DNA from 3 places in the Serratia sp. TSA_7 genome. Region 2 is predicted to be linked to each of the others. Evidence: predicted binding sites of a transcription regulator. Region 2 holds the regulator's gene; each other region holds the start of a gene.

Evidence for each region. Region 2 encodes Fur, which represses iron uptake genes when iron is present. Its sites were predicted from a motif close to ATAATAATGAGAACNACTATCAA; they were not measured.
Region 1: the regulator Fur is predicted to act here: its motif matches at 1,878-1,900, upstream of sufA (Fe-S cluster assembly scaffold SufA).
Region 3: the regulator Fur is predicted to act here: its motif matches at 2,168-2,190, upstream of ACUTQW_RS06985 (TonB-dependent siderophore receptor).

The regions. Positions count from the first base shown of each region.
Region 1 is NZ_JBQZFU010000001.1:797,482-802,379, reverse strand. It holds gene sufB (Fe-S cluster assembly protein SufB) at 1-1,441, opposite strand, end outside; gene sufA (Fe-S cluster assembly scaffold SufA) at 1,456-1,827, opposite strand; gene ACUTQW_RS03915 (hypothetical protein) at 2,383-2,787, shown strand; gene menI (1,4-dihydroxy-2-naphthoyl-CoA hydrolase) at 2,845-3,261, opposite strand; gene ydiJ (D-2-hydroxyglutarate dehydrogenase YdiJ) at 3,258-4,898, opposite strand, start outside.
Region 2 is NZ_JBQZFU010000004.1:194,038-198,935, reverse strand. It holds gene ACUTQW_RS15995 (glycosyltransferase) at 1-1,558, shown strand, start outside; gene fur (ferric iron uptake transcriptional regulator) at 1,765-2,211, opposite strand; gene fldA (flavodoxin FldA) at 2,534-3,073, opposite strand; gene ybfE (LexA regulated protein) at 3,303-3,590, opposite strand; gene ybfF (esterase) at 3,847-4,620, opposite strand.
Region 3 is NZ_JBQZFU010000001.1:1,466,274-1,471,171, forward strand. It holds gene ACUTQW_RS06985 (TonB-dependent siderophore receptor) at 1-2,054, opposite strand, end outside; gene ACUTQW_RS06990 (hypothetical protein) at 3,105-3,437, shown strand; gene ACUTQW_RS06995 (hypothetical protein) at 3,448-3,603, opposite strand; gene ACUTQW_RS07000 (ATP-binding cassette domain-containing protein) at 3,756-4,565, shown strand; gene ACUTQW_RS07005 (ABC transporter ATP-binding protein) at 4,569-4,898, shown strand, end outside.

The sequences.
Region 1 (4,898 bases), on a different contig from region 2:
ATTCCAGCGGCAGTTCCGAGAACACGTCCTTACAGAATCCGTTGACGATCATAGAGATGGCATTGTCTTCGCTGATGCCGCGCTGCAAACAGTAGAACAGTTGATCATCGCCGATTTTCGACGTGGTCGCTTCGTGTTCCAGCTGTGCGCTGTTATTGCGGGCCTCCACGTACGGGAAGGTATGGGCTCCGCTGTCCGGCCCAATCAGCATCGAGTCGCATTGGGTAAAGTTACGCGCGTTTTCCGCCCCCGGCAGGATTTTCACCAGGCCGCGGTAAGTGTTCTCGCTGTGCCCGGCGGAGATGCCTTTGGCAATGATGGTCGATCGGGTGTTCTTGCCGATGTGGATCATCTTGGTGCCGGTATCCGCCTGCTGATGGCCGCTGGTCAGCGCCACCGAGAAAAACTCGCCGATTGAGTTATCGCCCTGCAGGATCACGCTCGGGTATTTCCAGGTGATCGCCGAACCGGTTTCCGACTGGGTCCAGGACATTTTCGAGCCTGCGCCTTCGCACAACGCGCGCTTGGTCACGAAGTTGAGAATGCCGCCCTTGCTGTCACCGCCGGAGAACCAGTTTTGCACCGTGGAATATTTCACTTCGGCGTCTTTGTGCAGGATCACTTCCACTACCGCCGCATGCAGCTGATAGCTGTCACGCACCGGGGCTGAGCAACCTTCGATGTAACTGACGTAGCTGCCTTCATCGGCGATCAGAATCGTGCGTTCGAACTGGCCGGTTTTGGCGGCGTTAATGCGGAAATAGGTCGAGAGTTCCATCGGGCAGCGCACGCCTTTCGGCACGTAGACAAAAGTGCCGTCGGAGGCCACTGCGGCGTTCAGCGCGGCAAAGAAGTTATCGTTGGACGGCACTACGCGGCCCAGGTACTTGCGCACCAGATCCGGGTATTCCTGAATCGCCTCGCCGAACGAGCAGAAAATCACCCCGCTTTCCGCCAGTTTTTCGCGGTAGGTGGTGGAGACCGATACCGAATCGAATATCGCGTCTACCGCCACTTCGCTGCCTTCACGCACCGGTACACCAAGCTGGTTAAACGCCAGCTCAACCTCGCTGGTCAGGTAGCTGTTTTCGGTTGCCGCGCCAGGTTGCTGTTCGGCGCCGGGCTGGGAACCGCAGGCGTCGTCGCAGCTGCCGCAGGATGGCGCCGAGTAATAGCTGTAATCCTGGTAGTTCAACCGGTCATAGTTCGCTTTCAACCAGTGCGGTTCTTCCATTTGCAGCCAGGCACGGTAGGCCTCCAGGCGGAATTCCAGCATCCACTCAGGTTCGTTACGCTTGGCCGAAATGGCGCGCACCACATCTTCGTTGATGCCCGTCGCCAATTCATCGGTATCGAGCTGGGTGAAAAAGCCTTCTTTGTAGCGCCCTTCGCTGACCCAAGCCTGCACTTCATTAGGCATTTCTACATTGCTTCGTGTCATGTTGATTGCATCGCTCAAACGCCAAAGCTCTCGCCGCACCCGCAGGCATGCTGAGCTTTAGGGTTATTGAATTTGAATATTTGATTCAGCCCTTCACGGACAAAATCTACCGTGGTGCCATCGATGAACGGCATGGCTTTCAGCGGCACATACAGTTTGGCGCCATCGCGCTCAAACAGCAGGTCGTCTTCCGCCGGGGCACGGGTGAGATCCAGCACATAGGCAAACCCGGCGCAGCCTGATTGCTTCACTCCGAGTTGCAGCCCCTTCACTTGCGGATCCTGCTGCATCAATTTAGTAATTTGTTGTACGGCGTTGTCGCTGAGCAAAATGCCTTGCCAGACATTTTCGTCCAGAGAAAAGGTGCCGACATTTTCCGTTTGCATAGGGCCTACCTCACACTCGTGTTTTACCACAGCCAATCTGGGTTGCTTATATGTTAGTGATAACAATTATCACTTCAACCGTTTGTTTTGCGGGGGTATCCGCCAAAAGCCCGTTTTTTTGCTGCCGCACACGGCAAGCAGAGGGGACAGTCAGGGTGCCTGGCGCAGTCCGGCGGCGACGCGTTCATTTTATCCTTATGAATTTACTGTATATCCTGAATCACCGCACCGCCCAGCCGCTGGCTCATCCCCTTTACACCGCCGGCTTTTATTGTCGATGTAAACATTCATAGAAAATACCTATTTCAACATTTTGTCTGTCTCAAAAATGCGTTTATCGGCAATTAGCGGCGTTTTCCGTCGTTTGCACCGCCCGGCCACACTGGCCGAAACCGCCGTCATTGATTAAAGTTTAGCCGCTACTGACTGATATTGGGTCGGCGCAGAGCAAATGCAGCCCCGGTGTCCGATAAAAATTTCAACAGAATGATTGATCGCGAACGCATCCGTAAATATGATAATGATTATCATTCAAATACAGGTGAGCGCGGGTAAATGAATATCTCGATGAATGCGTGGCTGCTGGGCAAAATTGATGACTATAAATTCAGCGTGCGCGATGCCACGGTAGATTTCTACATGGCGGAGGCGTCGCTTAGGCGGCCAGAGTGCAATATCAACCATCTGAAACGCTACAATAACGTCAGCCTGAACATGGCCAATCTGTGCCTGGAAAACGGCGATGATGAAAGCTATCTGCACGCGCTCAGCAAACTGCATAACCGGCTGATCGTCGAAATCAACAACCCGCAGCGCTGCCAGCTGTTTCGGGTTCAGAGCTATCATTTTGCCCGGCATACCCTGACCTTAATCTGCCAGAAATATGCGATGGAAGGCACCTGGGAGAAGGCTAACGCCTTCCAGAAGGATTTCGTCAAGCGGGTGCCATTCCAACTGTAAATGTCTGCGGAACGGCAACGGAGTACCCGCAGGCAAAGGTGCCTGCGGGTGGGAGGATCAGTCGATGATTGCGGTGGTCAGGCGTGAGGTGCAGCACAACCGGTCGCGCGAATCGAATATTTCGATCTGCCACACCTGATGCCGTCGGCCAACGTGCAGCGCGCGGCATACGCCACGCACCTGCCCTTCAAATACCGCCCGCAAATGGTTGGCGTTGATTTCCAGCCCTACCACTTTCTGCTCCCCTTCGCTGCACAGATAACCGGCCATCGAGCCCATCGACTCCGCCAGCACCACCGACGCCCCGCCGTGCAACAGCCCGAAAGGTTGCCGGGTACGGTGGTCCACCGGCATCGTAGCTTCAAGAAGATCGTCTTCCAGCCGAGTGAAATGAATCCCCACATGGCTCACCATGCATCCCTCACCGGAGCGGTTTAACTGCTCCAACGTCGTTTCTCGTTTCCACAATTTCACGCAATCATCTCCAGAAGTGCCTGTAACGGGTGGCGCACGCCGTTACCCTCAATGCGTTTGACCTGGCTGCGACAGGAATAGCCGGTCGCCAGACAGCGTTGCCGCGGCAAACGTTGCAACGCCTGATGCCATGATAGCTCATAAATCCCGAGCGAATTCTCCAGGTTCTTCACTTCGTGTCCGTAGGTGCCCGCCATGCCGCAACAACCCACGCTGACATTTTCCAGCTTGGCCCCGAAACGGGAGAAGATCGACGCCCAATGCTGGCCGCTGGCCGGCAGCGCCGTGGTTTCGGTACAGTGGCCAAACAAGTACCAGGCCTCGCCGGTCGCCGGTTGTTCGGCACGTTCCGCCAGCAGCTGTTGCAGCCATTCATGCACCAGTTGCACCTGGAAGTCACCGCGAGTTTCGCCGAGGATCTCGTTATATTCGTCGCGATAGCACAGCACCAGCGCCGGATCGACCCCTACCAGCGGCATCCCGAGTTTCGCCACCCGGTTGAGGAAATCGGCGGTTTTGCGCGCGGTGCGGGCAAAGCGCGTCAAGAAGCCTTTGATATGCTGCGCCTTGCCGTTCGGCGAGAAGGGCAGCAACACCGGCTGGTAACCGAGCTTTTCCACCAGCCGCACAAAGTCCGCCACCACCTTGGCGTCGTAATAGCTGGTGAAAGGATCCTGCACGATCAGCACGTGTTGCTCGCGTTGTTCGGCGCTCAACGCTTCCAGTTGCTCCAGCGTCATGGTCAAGGCGCCGTGGCCGGAAAGCTGCTGACGCAGTGTCGGGCTGGAGAGCATCGGCAAATCGACCATGCCGATAGTGCTGCGGCTCAGCTCACGCACCCAAGGCTGGCGGAAGAAGAAATTGAATACCTTCGGCGCTTTCGCCATCAGCGGCGTATAGCTTTCAACCCCGGCGACCATATAGTCACGCGCCGGCCGCAGATAGCGGGTGTGATACAGCTGCAGGAAACGCGAGCGGAAACCCGGCACGTCAATTTTAATCGGGCATTGGGTGGAACAGGCTTTACAGGCCAGGCAGCCGGACATCGCCTCTTTCACCTCGTGCGAAAAATCATATTCGCCTTTGCCGGCGTACCAGCTGTTGCGGGTTTTCTCGATCAAGGTACGGAAGCTAAGACGCTGCTGCGGCAGTTGCTGTTCCAACACCAGCGGGTCTCCCCCCTGTTCGGACAGCAGGCGCAACCATTCGCGCACCAGCGCCGCACGGCCTTTTGGCGAGTGGATGCGGCTGCCGGTGATCTTCATCGACGGGCACATCGGGCTGCGCACATCAAAGTTAAAACACAAGCCGTTGCCGTTACACTCCATGGCGCCACGGAACGAGGTACGCACCTCTACCGGGATACGGCGGTCGAGTGTGCCGCGCTTGGCCGCGTCCACTTTCATCATCGGGGCATCAACGCCCAACGGCGGGCAAATTTTACCGGGGTTAAGGCGGTTATTCGGATCGAACGCGGCCTTGATGCGGCGCAACTCTTCGTACAGTTGCTCACCGAAGAATTCCGGGCTGTATTCGGCGCGGAAACCTTTGCCGTGTTCGCCCCACAGCAATCCACCATATTTGGCGGTCAGCGCCACCACCTGGTCGGAAAGCTGCTTCATCAGCACTTCTTGCTG
Region 2 (4,898 bases):
AAATGAGGCGTACTTTTCCCCAGCTTCGGAAGTGAAAGGCGGTCTGTTGGGGGAGTTCGATGCCGGCAACCACCGGTTGCAGGTGCATTCGCTGAGCGAACTGGCGCAAAAAAGGGTCGGCGGCAACCTGGATTTTATCCACGCGCTCCATGATAAGCGCTATTACGCCACGCTTTCTGACTACTTTCGCTTTTTGATCCTGATTGAAATGGGCGGAATGTATATGGATATCGACACTCTACCGCACCGTTCGGCGACGTTTTTCCTGCTGAAACCCGAAGTGCCTGATTACTTTCAGTTTCTGCCCAATAGCGAGGTCAGCCACGTCAGCGGGTTGAATTTGTTTCTGGATGAAACCGGGATGATCATTGGCCGCAGCGGCGATAGGTCGCTGTGCAAAATATTGGCGGGTCTGGATCAGATCTATGCGGCGCAAAGCGGTGGCGTGCCGGATAAAAGCCCCCTTTATGAAAGAAGGCTGTTCGACGCGTTTTATCTGTTGTGGTGCCGCCACATCGGCAGGACTGTCCTTAGCCACGATAGTTTTTGCAAGGATCATGGGGTTCATTATGACGCTGTTCCGCAGGCGGTGACCTGTGGTATCCGCGGCATGCGCCTGTTGGAGGATGTGCTCACCAATGAGACGTTGCCGCTCGGGGAGGAGGAACTGCGCAGCTATCGACAGTGTATAAGCCGGCTGGAGCAGGTGGATTGGCAGCTTGAGCAACCGACGGATCTGGCGCGCCACGCGGAAATATTTACCGTCGATGAAGTGCCGCGCATGGCCTATCCGGCGCAGATAAGGTCCGATATCGATCACTACCATTACTATTCGGTGCTGTCCCATGACCGCGCGCTGGATCGGGTGAACCAGCTTTTTGGCGAGTATTTGATAGCCGATAACCGGCGGCAGATCGACGAGGGCAATTACTGGCGGTTAACCGTCGGAGCGGGCGATGCGGCATTGCCGCTAGCGCAGGGCGGGCTGCATTTTCTGCCGGGGCGGCAAGCTGGCGAAGCGGACAGGATCCGCATGGCGAAGCTGCTTTTTGCCACCAGCTACCTGGAATACTGCTCTGCCGGCAACCCGGCCGGGATGGATCTGGTATCGCTGCAGCAGGCGCAAAATATCGACCCCTATCTGGACCTGATTACCCTGGCTTACGATCGGTGCGGGGCGTTTATCGGATTTTTCACGGCGGCGAGTCTCGACGAGTTGTATGGCGTTGAGGCGAGCTATCTATATCGCGATGAAATAAAGCCGCTTGATGAGGCCTACGACGATTTTGTGCACAGCCAGTGCGGTGCGGACGATTACTTTGTCTGCAGCCTGGCCATCGAGAGCCGATTCCGCGGACAGGGCTATTTTACCCCCCTGTTTGCCCTGATTAAGCAGCAGGCGCAGCAGCGCCGGGCGAAACATATCGTGCTGTGCGTATGGCAAAGCAGCGATGCCTGCCAAATCTACCTGAACAAAGGGTTTCGCGTTCGTGGCGTTTTCGACTATGCCTGGCCGATTTTCTTCGATCGGCTGCTGTCTCTTGAATATGCATTGTGACGAGTTTGCCCATCCGCGTGTCGGCGGGTGAGTTGACGGTGACGTGAGCGTCAGTGGGAAGTGAGAGAAGTACCGTGGAGAAGTGCCGCTGCAATTGTTGTCTTTCTGATGTGATTTTCCCCGGGCCTGTCCGGGGATTTTTTTGCCCTCATCTGGAGGCATAAAAAAACCGCCGTTAAGGCGGTTCTCAATGCCGGTTTAGGGCATTATTTTTTGTCGTGCAAGGTGTCGTCTTCACGGCAATCACCGATTTCACAGTGACCATACAGGTAGAGGCTATGGTTGGTGAGCTTGATGCCGTGCTGCTTGGCGATATCACGCTGACGCACTTCGATAGACTCATCGCTGAATTCGATCACTTTGCCACAGTCCAGGCAAATCAGGTGATCGTGGTGATGCTGTTGGGTCAATTCGAACACGGATTTGCCGCCTTCGAAGTTGTGACGGGTCACAATCCCGGCATCATCAAACTGGTTCAGTACGCGGTAAACCGTCGCCAGGCCAATTTCTTCGCCCATGTCGATCAGTTTTTTGTACAAATCTTCCGCACTGACGTGATGGCATTCCGGATTTTGCAGTACTTCCAGGATTTTGAGTCGCGGAAGCGTGACTTTTAGGCCGGCCTTCTTCAATGCGGTGTTGTTGTCAGTCATGCGGATTCAGTCCTGTTACTATGCTAATCAAGTTGAGGCATTCTTGCCTGTGGCATCGGTCGGCACAAAGAGTTAATTGCGTGTCATTATAGAACCGGTTGCCCTAAATGGAAACCGCCGGTTGTTAACAAAGATATCATGGCACAATTGCATGTTACACACGCAACGTCTTGATGGATGGGATAAACCGATATCTCAGTCTACCTTGACGATGTGGGAAGTTACAAACATGTAGCTTCTATTGCAGAAATCCGTGCTGCCGATGAACGGCCCTGCTGGCAACACTATGCACTTTGCAGGGCTTTTGTTCAACCTTTGAGGGTTAGCCGACGATATCGGCTAGGCTCAGTTCTTCGCTGATCTGCTTCACCCAGGCTGCGACGCGTTCGTTGGTCAATTCCGGTTGACGATCTTCGTCAATCGCCAGGCCGATGAAGAAATTGTCATCCGCCAACCCTTTCGATGCTTCGAAGTGGTAACCCTTGGTCGGCCAGTGGCCTACAATCGCGGCGCCGCGTGGCTCGATGATGTCGCGGATGGTGCCCATCGCATCACAGAAATATTCCGCATAGTCTTCCTGATCGCCACAGCCGAACAGCGCAACCAGCTTGCCGTTGAAATCGATTTCTTCCAGCGTCGGGAAGAAGTCATCCCAATCGCACTGGGCTTCGCCGTAGTACCAGGTAGGAATACCCAACAGCAGAATGTCGAAAGCTTCCAGATCCTCTTTGCTGCTTTTGGCGATGTCGCGGATTTCCGACACCTCTTTGCCAAACTGCTGCTGAAGAATTTTCTGGATCATCTTGGCAATGTTTTCGGTATTGCCAGTGTCGCTGCCAAAGAAAATGCCTACATTAGCCATATCGCGTATAACCTTTAAATTCAATTAATTGCATTGCACGATGTTAGCGTTGAACGCGATAACACCGATTAAAATGATGACATGGCAAGAATCTGCCTCTTACCGGTAAGTGCGTATCATGCCAGAGATTTACCCCGGGGTTTTATCGCGTTTATGCGATGCCGGGAGGAATAAAACGGTGTTGATCGGTGTCATCCATAACACCGCGCCGCATGTGCGGCTGCAAAGATCAATGTTCCGGCTGTTCATCCGCCAGTTGTGCCAGCAGCATTTGCTCAATAAGCTCGCTGCGGCTGATATTGCGCTGTTCCGCCAGTTTGTTCAGGGCGTCCACCGCATCCGCGTTGATTTTCAGTTCCACACGCCGTAAGCCACGGACTTTATCGCGTCGAAGCTGATTACGCTTATTGATTCTAAGCTGTTCATCTCGGGATAGCGGGTTGGTTTTCGGGCGCCCCGGACGGCGTTCATCTGCGAACAGATCCAGCGTCGTGCGATCCGTTTGTTCTTTTGCCATAGGTAGCGGTACTGCAAGGGAGTTTGCATCAAAAAGCGTATACGCTTCCGGACGGTTCGGTTAACACACTTCGGGCCAATAAACCCTAACCCAAATTTACCCCCAGCCTGGCGTTACTGAACACGCTGAGCAGGGCGGCAAAATTATAGCGCGCCATATTACCCCAGCAGATAGAGCAACGACAATGTTTAACTGAGCCGAAAACGCGCTAAGCCGTTATCTTTAGCGCGTTTTTTCGCCAGAGGGCGGTTTTTATTCAGGCTTCGTCGAGAAAACGGTGGATGGCGCGCAGTACCGCCTCCGGTTTTTCCGCGTGAACCCAGTGGCCTGTGCCGGCAACCACGTGCGCTCGCGCCTGCGGGAACTGACGCGCGATATCTTGACGGTAGCTGTCCTGCACATAGGGCGACAGGCCGCCGCGGATAAACAACGTCGGGTGCGGCCATGCGGGGACGTCTTGCCAGCCGGTGACGTTTTCGTATTGGTCGATCAGTACCGGCAGGTTAAAGCGCCACTCGCCCTGATGAAAGGACTTCAGCAGGAACTGGATCACGCCTTCTTCCTGCAGGTAGCTGCGCATCAACTCCGCGGCCTGCTGGCGTTGGGTGATGCCGGCCGCACTCACCGCTTTTAAGGCGGCGAAAATCTCGTCGTGGCGACGAGTGCGGTAATCCACCGGCGCCACGTCGATAACAATGAGCTTTTCAACCCGTTCGGGGGCGATCGCCGTCAGCGCCATTGCCGCTTTGCCGCCCATAGAGTGGCCGATCACAATCGCCTTCTCCACCTGCAACTCATCGAGCAGCGCCAGCAGGTCCTGCGCCATTTCCGGATAGGTCATTACCGCAGAACGCGGCGAAAGGCCGTGGTTACGCAGATCGACTTTAATCACGCTGTGCTGTTGATTCAGATCGCGCGCCAGCACGCCCAGGTTGTCCAGATTGCCGAACAGCCCGTGGATCAGCACGACCGGCAGGGCGGCGGAGTCGGTGGCCAGCAGTTGATAATGTAATTTCATGGCGAAGTTCATACTGAGAGAGATTCAGATTAGGGTATCATGATTAAAACACACGACGAATATACCCGTCGCCTTTCAAGCTTCAGCCTTGTTGGCGGAAACTTGAAATCCATAGGGTATAATAACTCGGATTTTTCTTGTTTCGGGCTTGGCAGCGCCGGCTATAGGTATTAGTCTGCTTTTTCCGCCCGCAGGCACATAGTTGTGTTCGCCCTTGCGCTTTTAACCTTATAATCCCATGGCTTGAATGCAGGATCTGGCTTCAGGTTCTAAGTAGAAAAAAACAGTAC
Region 3 (4,898 bases), on a different contig from region 2:
CCATAACAGGCCGCGACGTATTTCCTGTCGGTCAGATTATTGACGTTCAACTGAACGTAGGCGCCTTTCATTGATGGGTTCACGCTGCCCAAATTCATCCTTACCGAGGCATCCACCAGCGTCACCGAAGGAATGCGCAGCGTATTTTCATTGTCTGCCCACTGCTTGCCGATATAGCGTACCCCAGCGCCAAGATCCACGCCGAATCCGGCCGCGTATTTACCCCACAGAGAAGCCATTTGGTCGGGGGCCAGATACGGCGTATTGCCGTTGTTGCCATCGATCGCGTCTTTAAACTTCACCTTGTTGTAGCTGTAGCCGGCAATCAGATCGAAACGTTCGCTGATCTTGCTGCGCGCTTCCAGTTCAATCCCCTGCGAATGCACTTTGCCGGCCGGCAGATAATAACTTTGCTGCACCACCCGGTTGGCAACGTCTTTCTGCGTCAAATCGTACAATGCCACGCTGTAAATCGATGAACTGCCTGGCGGCTGATATTTCAACCCCACCTCATACTGCTCACTGGTGCTCGGTTTCAGCATGTGTCCGTTTTGATCGGGCAGCGCCTCAGGCGTTACCGCCGTACTGTAGCTGGCGTAAGGTGAAAGACCGTTATCAAAGTGATACAGCAAGGAGGCACGGCCACTGAAATTATCATCGCTGCGCGCATCGCTGGTACCGGTATTGAGCGTCGTATTTTTAGACTCGATACGATCGAAGCGGCCGGACAGGTTCAGATACCAGTTCTGTAAGTTGATTTCATCCTGCAGATATACGCCGCTCTGCTCGTAGTGGCGCCTGGAATCGGTATGCGTCAGGCCGGTTAACGCCGCCCCGCCGGACACACCGGTATAAGGATTCAGCTGCGATGCACCAGCAGATTCTTCCCACAAATTATTGCGAAAGCGCTGATAGTCCAGCCCCAGCATAACCTTATGATCCAGCGCCCCGGTGGTAAAGTCGGCTTCCAGTTGGTTATCGACGGCAAAGGCGTCCAGCGAAGTGGCAGAACCGCTGTAATAACGGTTCAGCAAACGGTGATCGTCATTCCAGCCAATCTGATACACCTGTTGCAACTCAACATTGGAATGGGTGTAACTGGCATTCTGACGGAAAGACCAGACGTCGTTAAAACTGTGAGAGAAGGCATAGCTGTAGATTTGCTCCCAGCGCTTGAACACATTCCGGCTGCTCTCACCGTCAAAGAATCCGCGCCCCAGTTTGTCGCCCGAGCTGGAATAGAGGCTGCCATCGGCCGGCACGGCACTGTGGTAACCGCCGGAAGGATCCTTCTGCAGGTAGGCCTTGAGCAACAGCGAGGTATTTTCATCCGGCTGCCACAGCAATGAGGGGGCGACGGCATAGCGTTCTTCACGCTGATGGTCGTACATGGTTTCGCTGCTGCGCGTCATGCCGGTCAGCCTGTAAGCCCACTGTTCAGACAGCGGTCCGGTCACATCGAAGGCGCCGCCCTGAGTACTGTTGTTGCCTGCCATCAGGTTAACGTGCCCTTCCGTGGCGAACTGAGGCCGCTTGGACGTCAGCGCGACCAATCCACCCGGAATGCTTTGCCCATACATCACCGAGGAGGGTCCTTTGATGACGTCGACGCGTTCCAGGAACCAGGGATCAACCTGCAAGGCGTTATAGGTGCCACCGTCACTCAACAAACGCAGGCCATCAAGGAAAGTGTTATTGACGTCACCGCCATGAAAACCGCGCAATGCAATGGTGTCATAGCGGGTGGCGCCACCGGAAAAATTGGTGAAGACGCCCGGAGCATATTTCAGCGTATCGTTAACCGTCTGGGCATTCTGATCGGTCATCTGCTGCCGAGTTACTACCGAGATCGACTGGGCCGTCAGGGCTAACGGTCTGTCCGTTTTCGTCGCACCCTGGCTGGTCGTAGCCTGATAGCCCTGCGTCGCCGCCTCCGCCGTATCGGCAGATTTGGCAGTGACAACCAAAGTATCCTCAGCCAACGAGGTGAGTGGCAGGAACATGGCGAGCGCGCAGAACAGACGCGATCGTTTAACCGGAAAATGCATCGACATCTCTGTAACCCCTGGTAAATACTCAAAATCACGCCGAATAAGATTCTCTGTCAGCAACGCTGGCTGACAACGTGCAGCGGATCTATCAGTGCACTGAATCCAATGAAAAGATAATATTAATGATAATTATTATCTTTATCGACAAAAAGTTTCAAGCATAGCGACGCTTTTTATGAGCGGGGAAAGTGTTTCATCGTCACTGAAAAACCAAGGGTGTAATCTGGGTTAGTAGACTGAAATAAAAGAAGTAAAAAAATGCCAGCGCGAGGCTGGCAACAAAGATTGGAAGCAATGTGAGCAATGTCGTGCCGGCTTGGGTGGCACATAAGGAGACAATCCTTCTACCCTTACCGACCACTAAATGATAACGACTATCATTATCCATTGTAAAGTGCTTTTTATCTACCTCTTTTTGTCAGTGCACAAGGGTGACTCATCGATGCTTTGTCCTGCCAAGCCAACGATATAAACCCAATATCGCAAAAAAAATGGCCGCCACCAGGGCATTGACTGAAAGCCATACCACTAATATGGGCACAAGGGTCTGATAGATCGGAATCCCGCGTGCAGCAGCGAAGGGATTGAGATGCCAGGATCTAATAAGAAAAAAGGGGTTCAAGTTAAACCATTGGCAGAACAAGGCGATGAGCGTCGGCGGCAGGAAAAAGTAAAGCCCCAACGTGGCAACCAGTAAACATACCGTAGAGTGACCGTTTTTATAATTTTTCATATCAATGTAGTGTCATTACTCTTTCGCTGAAAATACCCTGGACGTTACCGTTTGAACAGACCCAGCAGGCGCTGATTAGTTCCCGTTTGGGGGTAAAATAAAGCCCGTTTGGCGTTTAATTTTCATTTAGCTCTTCGGTGTTATAACGCTATCCAGCTCAGGAGGCCCCAATGATACCGGACTATTGCCCTATCTCGCCAAACACCCAAAAACTCAAAGTCATCTATGGTTGGTATATATATGCCGTCTATACACTGTTGATCTTTAATATCTACCTGGCTGTGTATAACGTCTGCGTCAGGCATCCTATTGAATCGCCAATGATCTCATGGTTTCACAGCCTGTTCATCGCATTTATACTCTACCAATTGCTGAAAAAACGAACGCGTTTTGCCTGGTTAATGCTGGCCTATTTTATTCTGATGCGACTCTATTACGCCAACATATTGCATATCGAATTTAATTCCTGGAGCCGGGGATTGGTATTCGTGATCCTGACAGTGATGTTCACCGGTACGGTTGCTCTGGGACAACTCGCAACGCCGCCGTTGCGTCAGGATTGGCTGGCGCGATTAGGCTGGCGGCAATGGGCTACGTTAGCCTGCCTATCCGGGATACTGACGCCATTGATCACTACCGATTATCTGGGTTGACGACGGTCGTTTATTTTGGAATATGCGGCTCGGAGATATCAACCATACGGCACAGCTTGGTGTAGTTACTGGATTGCTCGCACAGTTTATCGGTGACGTAAACACCAAGGTAACCCAGTACCAGCACATAGGCGGCCATGCACAGAATAAAAATCAACGTTCTCACCGATAGAACCAACCTGACAACAATACCTTGAGCATCATACCTTGATTTCCCTGCTTTAGACTATTTCAAAGTATTTCAGAAATCTGCTGGTCATGTCACGCCAACGAATGTTATGTTATTACATACCATAACTGCTTCGCACAGACACGCTAATGGAAAACCAAAGCCCGCCGTTACTCACCGTAGAACAGTTGACGCTGTCGATTAACGGGGAAGTCAAAATCAGCGATCTGAACTTCACCCTACATGCCGGCGAACGGCTATGCCTGCTGGGCGCATCAGGCTCAGGCAAATCACTCACCGCCGCTGCCATTTTAGGTACGCTGCCGAACGGTGCCGAACTCAGCGGATCGATACGGCTATTGGGGCGAGAAATCAGCGGCCAACGTTTACAACAGCGCAAGTCACTCTCGCTGGCGGCCATTTTTCAAGATCCTTTTACCAGCCTCAACCCCCTGAGCACCGTGGGTAAGCAACTGATCATGGCTCTGCGTGGCCGGAGCGGCATGAGCAAAGAACACGCCCAACGCTGCGCCACAGAACTCTTGGCTGCGCTGGGCCTGCCGCCGGAGAGCATCATGATGCGCTATCCCGGGCAATTGTCCGGCGGCCAATGTCAGCGGATTTGTGCGGCTCTCGCGCTGAGCGGCGAGAAAAGCCTGCTGATAGCGGATGAACCTACCACCGCACTGGACATGGTCAGCCAGCATCAGTTAATCGATATCCTGAAGCGCTACACCGAGCGCCCCGCCGCGCCCGCGCTGCTGTTTATCACCCACGACCTTGCCGTCGCCGCCAGCCTGTGCCAACGGGCCATCGTGCTGGCGAACGGCACGATGGCCGAGCACGGCTCTGTCGCGCAGTTGTTGCGCCACCCTGTACACCCCTACACTCAGCGGCTGGTTGCCACGGTACTGCGCCCGGCATTCGGTCATTACTCCTCTATGAGTATGGCGGGATAACCAATGAGCCACCTACCGGTCAACGCCGCACTGCCTTTTATCAGCCTGCAAAATGTCTGTCGGCGATATGCGTCGGCATCTGGTGGCCTTAGCCCTACCGATCTGAATCTGTATGCCGAAGAACGCATCGGGTTGGTTGGCTGCTCCGGCGCAGGCAAATCCACCTTGCTCAAGCTGCTGCTAGCGCTCGATGCGCCGGATTACGGCCATATCTTCTGCCAGGGTACCGCGATTCGCCCAGCGTCCGTTCGTCGGCTGCGTTGGTACCGACGTTTGGTGCAGTATGTCCCGCAAGACGCCCACTCCTCGCTCAATCCACGCCATACGGTCGCC